DNA from 2 places in the Streptomyces sp. CA-249302 genome. Region 2 is predicted to be linked to the other one. Evidence: riboswitches for the same ligand, from Rfam matches in the RefSeq annotation. Region 2 holds a riboswitch; the other holds the start of a gene.
What was found. Region 2 has a riboswitch for cobalamin ahead of ACQEWB_RS32900 (ribonucleoside-diphosphate reductase subunit alpha). Riboswitches for the same ligand answer to the same signal wherever they lie in the genome.
Positions count from the first base shown of each region.

Region 1: another riboswitch for cobalamin. It lies ahead of cobN (cobaltochelatase subunit CobN); the one in region 2 lies ahead of ACQEWB_RS32900 (ribonucleoside-diphosphate reductase subunit alpha).

Region 1 covers NZ_JBNJMG010000001.1:8,279,821-8,287,245, forward strand. Annotated here, with positions in the region: gene ACQEWB_RS37530 (precorrin-2 C(20)-methyltransferase) at 1-244, opposite strand, end outside; gene ACQEWB_RS37535 (precorrin-8X methylmutase) at 241-915, opposite strand; gene ACQEWB_RS37540 (cobalamin biosynthesis protein CobG) at 912-2,198, opposite strand; cobalamin riboswitch at 2,244-2,394, shown strand; gene cobN (cobaltochelatase subunit CobN) at 2,427-6,005, shown strand; gene ACQEWB_RS37550 (Fur family transcriptional regulator) at 6,172-6,624, opposite strand; gene ACQEWB_RS37555 (superoxide dismutase) at 6,861-7,425, shown strand, end outside.
Region 2 covers NZ_JBNJMG010000001.1:7,238,268-7,245,692, forward strand. Annotated here, with positions in the region: gene ACQEWB_RS32890 (putative Ig domain-containing protein) at 1-308, opposite strand, end outside; gene ACQEWB_RS32895 (ribonucleotide-diphosphate reductase subunit beta) at 583-1,593, opposite strand; gene ACQEWB_RS32900 (ribonucleoside-diphosphate reductase subunit alpha) at 1,593-3,968, opposite strand; cobalamin riboswitch at 4,093-4,222, opposite strand; gene ACQEWB_RS32905 (GNAT family N-acetyltransferase) at 4,276-4,779, opposite strand; gene mctP (monocarboxylate uptake permease MctP) at 4,848-6,470, opposite strand; gene ACQEWB_RS32915 (DUF3311 domain-containing protein) at 6,467-6,718, opposite strand; gene ACQEWB_RS32920 (YbdD/YjiX family protein) at 6,864-7,064, opposite strand; gene ACQEWB_RS32925 (carbon starvation CstA family protein) at 7,036-7,425, opposite strand, start outside.

The sequences.
Region 1 (7,425 bases), 1.0 Mb from region 2:
CCTCCATGGCGCCCTTGTACCCGCCGGGGTGGTCGGTGGTCTCCGTCGTGACCGGGTAGACCAGCGGCTCCTCGACGTGGTGGGCGCGGATGTGCTTCGCCGCGATCGAGCGGGCGATGGAACGGCCGTGGCGGGCGCTGTGGTACGCGATCACGTCCGCCTCGGCGATGACCTCGACGGCCCGTAGGGTCATCAGGGACGGGTCGCCGGGGCCGAGCCCGACTCCGTACAACTTGCCGGTCACTCTTCCTCGCTCGCGATCGCGTTGAGCGCGGCGGCGGCGATGGCGCTGCCGCCGCGACGGCCGCGTACGACCAGGTGTTCGAGAGTCGAGGCCGCCAGCGCGTCCTTGGACTCGGCGGCGCCGACGAACCCGACCGGCACACCGATGACGGCGGCGGGGCGGGGTGCGCCCGCCTCGATCATCTCCAGGAGGCGGAACAGGGCGGTGGGGGCGTTGCCGACGGCGACGACCGCGCCCTCCAGCCGGTCGCGCCACAGCTCCAGGGCGGCGGCGCTGCGGGTGGTGCCGAGCTTCGCCGCGAGCTCCGGGACGGCGGGGTCGGAGAGGGTGCAGAGCACGTCGTTGCCGGCGGGCAGCCGCTTGCGGGTGACTCCGCTGGCCACCATCTGCACGTCCGTGAAGATGGGCGCACCGGCGCGCAGGGCCTCGCGGGCGCGGGCCACGGCGGCGGGTGTGTACGCCATGTCTCGTACGAGGTCGACCATTCCGCAGGCGTGGATCATCCGGACGGCGACCTGGCTGACGTCGGCGGGCAGGCCGGCGAGGTCCGCCTCCGCGCGGATGGTGGCGAAGGACTGGCGGTAGATGGCCACGCCGTCCTTCTCGTAGTCGTAGGGGGTCACGGTGGTCTTCTCGCTGCTTTCGGTCGTCAACAGGCTTGTACGGCTCATGAGGTGATCGCCGCCAGGGCGGCGGGGAGTCGGGAGGGATCGTCGAGGTCGGCTGTGCGCGGATGCTGTCCCCGTACGGCGGTGGAGAGCCGGTAGCCGCCTGCTGGCGCGGCGACCACGTCGATCCGGTCGCCCCGGGGACGGCCGCAGCGGCGCTCGCAGCCGGACCAGTACAGGGGGAGGTCGTTGGGGCCGACCGTGCCGAGGGCGGCGGTCGCGTCGCTCTGCACGTCGGCCCGGGACTTGGCGCATCCGGGCCGGCCGATGCAGGCGCCGACGCGCAGCCAGGGGGAGCCGGGATCGGTGACGAGGCCGACGGCGGCGAGGCGGGCGAGCGGCTCGTCCGCGTCCGCCCGCGTTGCGGGAAGGACCACGCCGCTCCACGGGGTCAGCCGCAGCTCGCCGACGGCGACCCGCGTCAGCTCCCGCCATCGGAGGGCCGACAGCCGACCCAGGGGGACGTGCACGGACAGGCCGTTGCCCACGGCTCCGATGAGTGGCCCGTCGGCATGCGCGGTGTCCCGGGTCCGCCGCCCGTGAGCGATGCCTTCGGCTCTCAGGCGGTGGCTGACCATCTGGAGCAACTCGCCACGCTGACAGGAGAGTTCATCCACGCGCCACGCGTGCGTCCCGCTCGCCTGCACGGCCTCCACGAAGGTCTCCGCGGCGAGCAGGGAGCCTCGCGCGGCGTCCTCGGCGGAGAGACGCAGCGCCTCGGGCCCGGTTCCGAGGGCGAGTTGCGCGCTGTCGTCCTCCGTCGCTCGTACGGTCACATCGGCGCCGAGCCCGGCCACGTCCCCGCGCCCGTCGTCGAGCGCGAACAGGAACCGCCCCGACAACGCCTGCGCGGTCTCGCTCGCGCACAGCGCCGCGTCGAGATCCGTCAGCCAGGGCCGTACCTCCCGTACGCCCCGCCCGTCCACACCGGACAGCGGCGAGGCGACGATGTTGCGGACCCGTTCGTGCGCGGGCGAGGGCGACAGCCCGGCCGTGTCCAGCAGTTGGGTCAACTCTCCACCGCACTCGCCACGCAGCCCCCGCAGCTGCACGTTGCCCCGCGAGGTCAGATGCAGTTCGCCGTCGCCCAGCCGTTCTGCCGCCTCGCCGAGGGCCTCCGCCTGCCGCACGGTCAGGACACCGCCGGGAACCCGGATGCGGGCCAGCGTCCCGTCGTCCGCCGCGTGCAGTCGCAGCGACCCCGGGCACGCGTCAGCGCGCACTCGTGGGACCCCTGTGGCCTGGGGTGATGAACGACGGGCAGCCGTGGACATGGCGGCGAGCATACCCACGATCACGCCGGATGTATGCCCCGCCCCTTTCCTGTGACCCTTACTATGCTCCTCGGTGGATCATCCGGTCCGCCGACGCCACGACGGCGACAGGGGAGGAAGCCCGGTGCGAATCCGGCGCGGTCCCGCCACTGTGAGCCCGCCCTCCGGGGCCGGGTGAGTCAGGAACTCCCGCCGTCCTGCAACGCCCGGGGCGCGGACCCCGAGGAAGGCCGACGCCGCATGATCCTCCTGCTGTCGACGTCCGACACCGACCTGCTCAGCGCCCGCGCGGCGGGCGGCCCGGTGCCCTACCGGTTCGCCAACCCGGCCCGGCTCCCGCTCGACGACCTCCCCGCCCTTCTCGACGGCGCCGACCTGGTCGTCGTACGCCTCCTCGGCGGCCTGCGCGCCTGGCAGGACGGTCTCGACCTGCTGCTCGCCGATGGTCGCCCGGTGGTCGTCCTCAGCGGTGAACAGGCGCCCGACGCCCAGCTGATGGCGGCCTCGACGGTCCCGGTCGGGATCGCGGCCGAGGCCCACGCCTACCTCGCCCACGGCGGCCCGGCCAACCTGGCGCAGCTCGCCCGGTTCCTGTCGGACACGGTGCTGCTGACCGGGCACGGCTTCGAAGCTCCGGCGCCCGCGCCGAGTTGGGGGCCGCTGGAGCGCGCCTCCCGGGGCGAGGGGCCGACGGTCGCCGTGCTCTACTACCGCGCCCACCACATGAGCGGGAACACGGCTTTCGTGGGCGCCCTGTGCGAGGCCATCGAGGATGCGGGCGGCCGGCCCCTCCCGCTCTACGTCGCCTCCCTCCGCGCCCCCGAGCCCGAGCTGATCGAGGAACTCCGGTCCGCCGACGCCATCATCACCACCGTTCTGGCCGCGGGCGGCACCAGGCCCGCCGAGGCATCGGCCGGCGGCGACGACGAATCCTGGGACGCCGGTGCGCTGACCTCGCTCGACGTCCCGATCCTCCAGGCCCTGTGCCTGACCTCCTCCCGGTCCGCGTGGGACGCGAACGACGAGGGGGTCACTCCGCTGGACGCGGCGAGCCAGATCGCCGTACCCGAGTTCGACGGCCGTCTCATCACCGTCCCGTTCTCCTTCAAGGAGATCGACGCCGACGGCCTCCCCGCATACGTCGCCGACCCCGAGCGCGCGGCCCGCGCCGCCGGAATCGCCGTACGCCATGCCCGACTTCGCCACATCCCACCCGCCGAGAAGCGCCTCGCGCTGGTCCTGTCCGCGTACCCGACCAAGCACTCCCGCATCGGCAACGCGGTCGGCCTGGACACCCCCGCCAGCGCGATCGCGCTACTGCGCAGGCTGCGGGACGAGGGCTACACCTTCGACGACGTCCCCGGGATGGCTTCCGGTGACGGCGACGAGCTGATCCGCGCCCTGATCGAGGCGGGCGGCCACGACCAGGACTGGCTCACCGAGGAGCAGTTGGCCCGCAACCCGGTCCGAATCCCGGCGGCGGACTACCGCCGCTGGTTCGCCACGCTCCCCAAGGAACTGCGCACGGTGGTCGAGGAGCACTGGGGCCCGGCGCCGGGCGAGATGTTCGTCGACCGCAGCCGCAACCCCGATGGCGACATCGTCCTCGCGGCCCTCCGCTTCGGGAACCTGCTGATCCTCATCCAGCCCCCGCGCGGCTTCGGCGAGAACCCGATCGCGATCTACCACGACCCGCACCTCCCGCCCTCCCACCACTACCTGGCCGCCTACCGATGGATCGCCGCCGCGGCCTCCGACGGCGGCTTCGGCGCGGACGCGATGATCCACCTTGGCAAGCACGGCAACCTGGAGTGGCTGCCCGGAAAGAACGCCGGCCTGTCCGCCGCCTGCGGCCCCGACGCGGCCCTCGGCGACCTCCCCCTGATCTACCCCTTCCTGGTCAACGACCCCGGCGAGGGCACCCAGGCCAAGCGCCGCGTCCACGCCACCCTCGTCGACCACCTCGTCCCGCCCATGGCCCGCGCCGACTCCTACGGCGACATCGCGCGCCTGGAACAACTCCTCGACGAATACGCCCAGATCGCCTCCATGGACCCGGCGAAGCTCCCGGCGATCCGCGCCCAGATCTGGACCCTCATCCAGGCCGCCAAGCTCGACCACGACCTGGGACTCGCCGACCGTCCCGACGACGACGGCTTCGACGACTTCCTCCTCCACGTCGACGGCTGGCTCTGCGAGGTCAAGGACGCCCAGATTCGCGACGGACTGCATGTCCTGGGCAACCCGCCGCAGGGCGGGGACCGCGTCAATCTCGTCCTCGCCATCCTCCGCGCCCGCCAGATCTGGGGCGGCACAACCGCCCTGCCCGGCCTGCGCGAGGCGCTCGGCCTCGACGAGTCCGCCGCGACCCGTACGACGGCCGACGAGGCGGAGGAGAAGGCCCGCGCCCTCGTCCAGGCGATGGAGGACGCGGGCTGGGATCCGGCCGCCGTACCTGCGGAGTACGGCGAACAGGTCGCCGCCGTCCTGGAGTTCGCCGCCCGCGAGGTCGTCCCGCGCCTGGCCGCGACCACCGCGGAGCTGGACCACACCGTGCATGCCCTGGGCGGCGGCTTCGTCCCGGCGGGCCCGTCAGGCTCCCCGCTTCGCGGTCTGGTCAACGTCTTGCCGACCGGCCGCAACTTCTACTCCGTCGACCCCAAGGCCGTTCCCTCCCGCCTCGCCTGGGAGACTGGACAGGCCCTGGCTGAGTCGTTGTTGGAGCGCTACCGCACCGACAACGGCGACTGGCCCACCTCCGTCGGCCTCTCCCTGTGGGGCACAAGTGCCATGCGCACAGCGGGAGATGACGTGGCCGAGGCCCTCGCCCTGCTCGGCATCCGGCCTGTCTGGGACGACGCCTCCCGCCGCGTGACTGGCCTGGAAGCCATCCCTTACGAGGAGTTGGGCCGCCCCCGAATCGACGTCACCCTGCGTATCTCGGGCTTCTTCCGGGACGCCTTCCCGCACACTATCGGCCTCCTCGACGACGCCGTACGCCTGGCCGCGTCCCTTGACGAGCCGCCCTCCGCCAACCACGTACGGGCCCATGTCCAGGCCGACCTGGCATCCCGCGGTGACGAACGCCGCGCCACCACCCGCATCTTCGGCTCCCGCCCAGGCACCTACGGCGCCGGCCTGCTCCAGCTCATCGACTCCCGCGACTGGCGCACCGACGCCGACCTCGCCGAGGTCTACACGGTCTGGGGCGGCTACGCCTACGGCCGCGAACTCGACGGCCGCCCGGCCCGCGAGGAGATGGAGACGGCGTACAGGCGCATCGAAGTGGCGGCCAAGAACACGGACACCCGCGAGCACGACATCGCCGACTCCGACGACTACTTCCAGTACCACGGCGGCATGGTGGCCACGGTCCGCGCGCTGCGCGGCACCGCCCCCGAGGCGTACATCGGCGACTCCACCCGCCCCGAGACGGTCCGCACCCGCACTCTCGTCGAGGAGACCTCCCGCGTCTTCCGCGCCCGCGTCGTCAACCCCAAGTGGATCGAGGCGATGCGCCGCCACGGCTACAAGGGCGCCTTCGAACTCGCCGCCACCGTGGACTACTTGTTCGGCTACGACGCCACGACGGGCGTGGTCGCCGACTGGATGTACGACAAGCTCACGGAGACGTATGTCCTGGACCCGGTGAACCGCGAGTTCCTCCAGCAGGCCAACCCCTGGGCCCTGCACGGGATCGCCGAGCGGCTGCTGGAGGCGGAGTCGCGCGGGATGTGGGCCAAGCCCGACCGGGCGGTGCTGGAGGAGCTGCGCCAGGTTTACCTGGAGACGGAAGGCGACCTCGAAGACGAGGGGTGATGTCCAGGTGCCGGGCTCTATTGCATGAGTATCGCAATAACAACTACATTGCAATAAGTGCCCGGCCGGTCGAATCCCATGGAACCTGCCGACACAGACCAGGTGCGGGGCGCCGTCCCGCCTGACAGCGTCCGTTCCACGACGTCGCCTCGCACCCGGCCGCCGGTCAGCCGCCGCAGTCGGCGCACCGGCCGTAAACGAGCAGGGACCCCGAGGCGTCGGGCCGCAGCCCTGTCAGCTCCTCGATCTTCTCCACGGCTTCCGTCAGGTGCCGGCTCGCGAGCCCCTCGACATGACCGCACTGCCGGCACACGGTGTGGTGGTGCGGCTCGCCCGTGATGCCGTAGCGCACAGGTCCCGGGCCATGCACGGCGTGCACCAGCCCGATCTCCGTGAGGGTTTCCAACGTGCGGTAGACCGTGGCGGGATGGACGGCGCTTCCGGTGCGCGCCAGTTCTTCCCAGGTCTGCGCGATGGACAGATGGCGCCCGGAGGCCGTAAGTAGCGCCAGTACCCGCAGGCGCCCCGGAGTGCATCGCAGCCCGTGCTTCCTCAGTCGAACCCGCGGTTCGTCCGGCATCGCCGTACGGCCGTGCTCCATCTGCGGGGCCACGCTCACGCTGCTGCCTCTCCCGGGCCGCGGTCTGCGCGCGAACGGACAGGGCGCGGCCTACCGACTGCCGCCAGACTGCCGCACAAAGGTTATTGCGAACGTCTCGCAACAGCAAAGGTCCTCCCATGAGTCCCCTTCGACGCGCCTCGGGTCCTAGGACCAATGCCTGATCTGCGGCTAGGCTCTCCTGCTGCTAGCGTGCAACTGCACATGAGTGGCAATTATGTCGGAGGATGTTGGACATGGCGGTTTACACGCTCCCGGAGCTTCCCTACGACTACTCGGCGCTGGCGCCGGTGATCAGCCCGGAGATCATCGAGCTGCACCACGACAAGCACCATGCGGCCTACGTGAAGGGCGCCAACGACACGCTTGAGCAGCTGGCGGAGGCGCGGGACAAGGAGACGTGGGGCTCGATCAACGGCCTGGAGAAGAACCTGGCCTTCCATCTCTCCGGGCACATCCTGCACTCGATCTACTGGCAGAACATGACCGGCCCGAAGGACGGCGGCGGTGAGCCCCTGGCCGCCGACGGCGTGGGCGACTTGGCCGACGCGATCACCGAGTCCTTCGGTTCGTTCGCCGGTTTCAAGGCCCAGCTGACCAAGGCCGCGGCGACCACGCAGGGTTCGGGCTGGGGCGTACTCGCCTACGAGCCCGTCAGCGGTCGGCTGATCGTCGAGCAGGTCTACGACCACCAGGGCAACATCGGCCAGGGCTCCACCCCGGTCCTGGTCTTCGATGCCTGGGAGCACGCCTTCTACCTGCAGTACAAGAACCAGAAGGTGGACTTCATCGACGCCATGT
Region 2 (7,425 bases):
GCGGAGGCCAGCCGCTGCTTGATGTCGGTACGGCGCTGCGCGAAGCAGGCCGCCTGGCCGGGGGCGGCGGTGGCGCACAGGTGCTTCGTGGGCACCTTCTGCCCCGCCTTGCCGGTGGAGTGGAAGGTCTGCCGGTCGGGGGAGGTGAGGGCCTTGGCGTTCTGGGTGACCCGGGTGGTGTGGGCCGTCGCGGACACCGCGGGTGCCGCGTGTGCCGGTGCGGCGACCAACCCGGCGAGGCCGAGGGCGAGGGCGGGTATGGCGGTGGTCAGGAGTCTTCGCAGACTCCGTCCGGTCTTCTCACGCATGGGGGTACTGCCTCCGTCGTTGGAGTGGGGTTCTCGACGCAGGTGGCAGGCCTGTGACGCGCGTAGCGGCGGCGGTGCGCGATGCCGTCATGGGCATGACACATTTGGGCGTCCTGTGCCTGTGTTGTGGACATGGCGGGACGGGCAGAACGTAGCCGGGGCCGAGGATGCGGAGCCAGATGCGCCGGAAGAACTTTGCCGCTCCATAGCCGATGCATGGACGGCCCATGGAAGCTCCATGGGCCGTCCAGGGCCTGGCGGGGCTGGACGGGGGCTAGAAGTCCTCGTCGAGGTCGACCGTGCCCTCCACGGCCACCTGGTACGCGGACGGGCGCCGCTCGAAGAAGTTGGTCAGCTCCTGGACGCCCTGCAACTCCATGAAGGAGAAGGGGTTCTCGGAGCCGTACACCGGGGCGAAGCCGAGCCGGGTCAGCCGCTGGTCGGCCACGCACTCCAGGTACTGGCGCATGGACTCGGTGTTCATGCCCGGCAGCCCGTCGCCGCACAGGTCACGGGCGAACTGGAGCTCGGCCTCGACGGCCTCCCGCAGCATGTCCGTCACCTGCTCCCCGAGCTCGTCGTCGAAGAGGTCCGGCTCCTCCTTGCGGACGGTGTCGACCACGTCGAACGCGAAGCTCATGTGCATGGTCTCGTCGCGGAACACCCAGTTGGTGCCGGTGGCGAGACCGTGCAGCAGGCCGCGGCTGCGGAACCAGTAGACGTACGCGAAGGCGCCGTAGAAGAAGAGCCCCTCGATGCAGGCCGCGAAGCAGATCAGGTTGAGGAGGAAGCGGCGGCGGTCGGCCCTGGTCTCCAGGCGGTCCAGCTTCTCGACCTCGTTGATCCACTTGAAGCAGAAGCCGGCCTTCTCGCGGATGGACGGGATGTTCTCCACGGCCGCGAAGGCGGCGGCACGGTCCTCCGGGTCGGGCAGGTAGGTGTCCAGGAGGGTCAGATAGAACTGGACGTGCACGGCCTCCTCGAAGAGCTGGCGCGACAGGTACAGCCGCGCCTCGGGGGAGTTGATGTGCTTGTAGAGCGTCAGCACCAGGTTGTTCGCGACGATCGAGTCGCCCGTCGCGAAGAAGGCGACCAGCCGGCCGATCAGGTGCTGCTCCATCGGCGACAGCTTCGCGAGGTCGGCGACGTCCGAGTGGAGGTCGACCTCCTCGACGGTCCAGGTGTTCTTGATGGCGTCCCGGTAGCGCTCGTAGAAGTCCGGGTAGCGCATGGGGCGGAGGGTGAGCTCGAAGCCGGGGTCGAGCAGGTTCTGGTTGCTGGGCATTACTGGCAGGCCTCGCAGGACTCGGGGTTTTCCAGGGAGCAGGCGACGGCGTCCGTCGTCTGTACGGGGAGGGTCGCCTGTGCCGCGCGGGCGATGCGGGTCGCCGGGCGGGAGCGGAGGTAGTACGTCGTCTTCAGGCCCGATTTCCAGGCGTACGCGTACATCGAGGAGAGCTTGCCGATGGTCGGGGTCTCCAGGAACAGGTTCAGGGACTGGGACTGGTCGAGGTACGGGGTGCGGGCCGCGGCCATGTCGATCAGGCCGCGCTGCGGGATCTCCCACGCCGTGCGGTAGAGCGCCTTCACGTCGGCCGGGATCCAGGCGAAGTCCTGCACCGAGCCGTTGGCGTCGCGCAGCGCCTCGCGGGTGCGGGCGTCCCAGACGCCGAGCTGCTTGAGCTCGTTCACCAGGTACGAGTTGACCTGGAGGAACTCGCCGGAGAGGGTCTCGCGCTTGAAGAGGTTGGAGACCTGCGGCTCGATGCACTCGTAGACGCCGGCGATCGACGCGATGGTGGCCGTGGGGGCGATGGCCAGCAGCAGGCTGTTGCGCAGGCCGACCGCGGCGACGCGCTCGCGCAGGGCGGCCCAGCGGTCCGGCCAGGTCGGCTCGACGCCGTAGTGGTCGGGGTGCAGGACTCCGCGGGCGGTACGGGTCCTGTCCCAGGCCGGCAGCGGGCCGCTGTGCTCGGCCAGGTCGGCGGAGGCCTCGTACGCGGCGAGCATGATGCGCTCGGCGATCCGGGTCGAAAGGGCCTTGGCCTCGGGGGAGTCGAAGGGCAGACGCAGCTTGAAGAAGACGTCCTGGAGGCCCATCGCGCCGAGGCCGACCGGGCGCCAGCGGGCGTTCGAACGTCCCGCCTGCTCGGTGGGATAGAAGTTGATGTCGACCACGCGGTCGAGGAAGGTGACGGCCGTACGGACCGTCTCGTCCAGGCGCTCCCAGTCGATGTCCCCGTCGACCACGAACGCGCCGAGGTTGACCGAACCCAGGTTGCAGACCGCCGTCTCCCCGTCGTCCGTGACCTCCAGGATCTCCGTGCAGAGGTTGGAGGAGTGGACGACGTGGCCCGGCTCGGCCGTCTGGTTCGCCGTACGGTTCGCGGCGTCCTTGAAGGTCATCCAGCCGTTGCCGGTCTGCGCGAGGGTGCGCATCATGCGGCCGTAGAGGTCGCGGGCCGGGATGGTCCTGCGGGCCAGCCCGGCCGCCTCCGCCCTGCGGTAGGCCGTGTCGAACTCCTCGCCCCACAGGTCCACCAACTCCGGTACGTCGGCGGGGGAGAAGAGGCTCCACTGCTCGTCGGCGTTGACCCGGCGCATGAACTCGTCCGGGATCCAGTGCGCGAGGTTCAGGTTGTGCGTACGGCGGGCGTCCTCACCGGTGTTGTCGCGCAGCTCCAGGAACTCCTCGATGTCGGAGTGCCAGGTCTCCAGATAGACGGCGGCGGCACCCTTGCGCCGGCCGCCCTGGTTCACGGCGGCGACGCTCGCGTCCAGCGTCTTGAGGAACGGGACGATGCCGTTGGAGTGCCCGTTGGTGCCGCGGATCAGCGAACCGCGGCTGCGGACGCGGGAGTAGGCGATGCCGATGCCGCCGGCGTGCTTGGAGAGGCGGGCGACCTGGTGGTAGCGGTCGTAGATGGAGTCCAGCTCGTCGACGGGGGAGTCGAGGAGGTAGCAGGACGACATCTGGGGGTGCCGGGTACCGGAGTTGAACAGGGTGGGGGAGGAGGGGAGGTAGTCGAGCCGGCTCATCAGGCGGTAGAGCGCGGCGACTTCGTCCAGGGCGCGGGTCCCCGCTTCTGAATCGAGCACGGTGTCCTCGGCCAGACCGCTCGCCACCCGGAGCATGAAGTGCTGGGGCGTCTCGATGACCTTGCGGGTGATCGGGTGCCGGAGCAGGTAGCGGCTGTGCAGGGTGCGCAGGCCGAAGTAGCCGAAGCGGTCGTCGCCGGCCGGGTCGACGAGCGCGTCGAGCCGCACGGCGTGGACGCGCACGAACTCCGCCGTACGGTCGGCGATGAGGCCCTCCCGATGGCCGACGGCGACGGACCCGGTGAACGTGGTGACGCCCTGGGAGGCGGCCTCGGCGGCGATGCTGACGGTGAGGAGCCTGGCCGCCAGCCTGCTGTACGCCGGGTCCTCGGAGATGAGCCCGGCCGCCGCCTCCGTGGCCAGCTCGCGCAACTCCACGAGGACATCCGGCACGGCCCCCCGCGCTGACCGGCCGCGGAGTGCGGCGGCGGCGACCCGGCCGGGGTCGGCGTCGGGGAGGTCGGCGGTCAGCTCGGTCAGGGTCCGCAGCAACGCGGCCGCGGGACCGTCCTGTTCCACAGGGGCGAACGCTGAGGCCGGGTCGGCTGGCGCGATGGTCACGTGGGGCTCTCCCTCGCTGGGCACGGGGCCTTGCGGAGGGCAGGGGGCAGCTCACGAGCGCGCACGGCGTCGCGTCCACCGGCCCATTCCACGAGGCCCGGACGTCATGGCACCCGGGCCACGGCGGCCGGGCGCACTGTCGGCAGGTCCTCGGACTGACTCCCGTACACGCACAAGGCGTGCACAAGTACACCGTTGCGGGACAGTTCCGGATTCGCACCGGATTCCCCTGCGGCGACAGCGAGCATGAGCATACATCTTGTGCCGGGTTGCGGTGACGCCCCCAGATGTTGTGTCGCGTGTCGTCTCAGAGCGTCAACTCGTAGGTGAGGAGAGTGAACTCGTCACCGGGGATCGGGTTCCAGTCGCGGCCCGGCGCACGGCGGAAACCGAGGCGTTCGTAGATGCGGTGGGCGGCGTGCATCGTGTGCTGGGTCGACAGGACGACGCCGGTGCACTGGGCTGCTCGCGCGCGGTCGACGCAGGCACGGACCAGGGCCTCGCCGGCGCCACGGCCGCGGGCCGCGTGGGCCACCGCGAGCATGCGGATCTCGGCCTCGCCGGGGCGGGCCAGCTCCGCCATGGGGCCGGATGCGGGGGCGAAGGTCACGCCGCCGAGCAGTTCCGTGCGGGAGACGGCGACCAGGACCTCTGCGTGGGCGGCGCGCTTCGCCACGTCTCTCAGCTCGCCCAGGTACCAGTCGTCCTCGTCTCCGAAGGCCAGGAGGCCGTCCTGGAGGTAGGCCTGGGCGGTGATCTCGCCGAGGGCGTCGTATTCGGTGGGGTCCGCCGGGCGGATCTGGATGTCCATGGCCAGAGTCTGCCTGGCAGGTACGACAATGGGCCGCCGGTTTTCCGACGACCCATTGATCACCGTGACTACTGGTGAGATGCACCTGCCGTAGCGGGCGGAAGCTCCACTTCCACTCCCGGATCGCCCGCGTCCGCCGTGTAGTCGGACGGGTTGGTCTCGTCGATGCCCTCCGGGGCCTTCGCGGCCTTCAGGACGAAGGTCAGGACCACCGTCACCAGGGCGTTCAGGGCGAAGGACGTCAGGCCGATGTAGCCGATCTCGCCGATGCCGGGGATCTCCGCGTTGGAGCCGCCGAAGTGCTTCTGGTCGGGGTTGGTGGGGGAGGCCACGTTGTACGCGGCGACCGTGCCGTAGATCATGCCGACGGCCCAGCCCGCGAGCAGCGCCCAGCGGTGGAACCAGCGGGTGAACAGGCCGCCGACCAGCGCCGGGAAGGTCTGGAGGATCCAGATGCCGCCCAGGAGCTGGAAGTTGATCGCCACCGTCTTGTCCATCGTCAGGACGAAGACCAGCGCGCCCACCTTCACCAGCAGGGACACCAGCTTGGAGACCTTGGTCTCCTGCTCCGGCGTAGCGTCCGGCTTGATGAAGTCCTTGTAGATGTTGCGGGTGAAGAGGTTCGCTGCCGCGATCGACATGATGGCCGCCGGCACCAGCGCGCCGATGCCGATCGCCGCGAAGGCCACGCCCGCGAACCAGCTCGGGAACATGTCCTCGAAGAGCTGGGGGATGGCCAGTTGGGGGTTGGTGACGTCGACCCCGCTCTTGATCGCCATGAAGCCCAGCAGCGCGAGCAGGCCCAGCATCAGCGAGTACAGCGGCAGGATCGTGGTGTTGCGGCGGATCACGTCACGGCTCTTGGAGGAGAGCGTCGCGGTGATCGAGTGCGGGTACATGAAGAGCGCGAGCGCGGAGCCCAACGCCAGTGTGGCGTACGTCCAGTGGGCCGCCGGGGGCGACACCAGGGCGCCGGCGCCCGCCTTCGTGAACTTGTCGTTCGCCGAGGCGAAGATGTCGTCGAAGCCGCCCAGCTTGATCGGGATGTAGATGATCGCCACCGCGATGACGATGTAGATCAGCGCGTCCTTGACGAAGGCGATCAGGGCGGGGGCCCGCAGACCGGAGGAGTAGGTGTACGCGGCCAGCACGCCGAAGGCGATCAGCAGCGGCAGGTCCTTCACGAACCAGTTGGAGTCCGTACCGCCGCCGAGGCCCAGCACGTCCAGCACGGCCTGGATGCCGACCAGTTGGAGCGCGATGTACGGCATCGTCGCCAGGATGCCGGTGACCGCGACCGCCAGCGAAAGCCCCTTCGAGCCGAAGCGGCCGCGCACGAAGTCGGAGGTGGTGACGTACCCGTGGCGGTGCGAGACCGACCAGAGCCGGGGCAGGAAGGTGAAGATCAGCGGGTACACCAGGATCGTGTACGGCACCGCGAAGAAGCCGGCCGCGCCCGCCGCGTAGATCGCCGCCGGTACGGCGACGAAGGTGTACGCCGTGTACAGGTCGCCGCCCAGCAGGAACCAGGTGATCCAGGTGCCGAACGACCGTCCGCCCAGGCCCCATTCGTCCAGCGAGTGCTCGTTCTCGGCCTTGCGCCAGCGTGCCGCCAGGAAGCCCATGACCGTGACGGCCAGGAAGAAGAAGATGAAGACGCCGAGCGCGACGCCGTTCACGCCGTCCTTCACCGGGCACCCCCACGACGGGCGCGCTGGTCACGCTGCCACAGCGTGTACGCGGTCATGGTCAGCGCCGTGGAGATCAGCACCCACAGCATCTGGTACCAGTAGAAGAACGGGATGCCGATGAACGCCGGGTCCGTCTTGGCGTAGGAGCCGACCCACAGCAACGCCACGAACGGTGCCACGAGGCAGAGGGCGATCACCACGCGGACCGGCGTCACCACCGGAGCTCTCACTTCAGGCACATCTGACATACCGCGGTTCCGTCCCCTCGCCGATACCTGTGATCGCCTGTGATCACTTGTGTAATGCGCAGGCAATCTAGGTCACCGTGTAAAGGGAGCGGAAGACCTCGTCCGTATATCGGTATGTCGATTCAGTGAAAGCCGGACATCGGTGTCAACAGCACCGGAAGCCCTGCCGCGGGTCCTCCTCCTGACGGTCGGTCCGCATCCGCTCGAACTCGCGGCGGGACGGAACTTCGGCCTGTGGATGGTCTTTTCGTACGTGCGCCACGTACCGGTCGTACGCCGACTCGTCGGTCAGCTCGCGCACGTACCAGCGCACACTCCTAGCCGCCCGTACCAGCGCCGACCGCATCGCGCGCCTCCTCCTTCTCCTCCCGTGTCGGGATCAGCCCCGCCGGCGCGGTGATCCGGGACTCGACGTACGGCGCCTCGCTGAGCGTGGACAGGGCGGGGCGGCGGACATGTCGGACGCAGACGCGCAGGGAGTCCGCGATGACGACGACGATCAGGACCGCGAGAACGGCCGAAAGTACGCCGTCCACCGTGGAGTTGGTGACCACGGTGTGCATGTCGTCCATGTTCTTGGCCGGCGGCAGCACCTTCCCCGCGTCGATCGCGTCCTGGAAGACCGAACGCTGCTTGAAGAAGCCGACCTTGGGGTCGCCGGAGAACACCTTCTGGTAGCTGGCGGTGAGGGTGACCGTGGCGTCCCA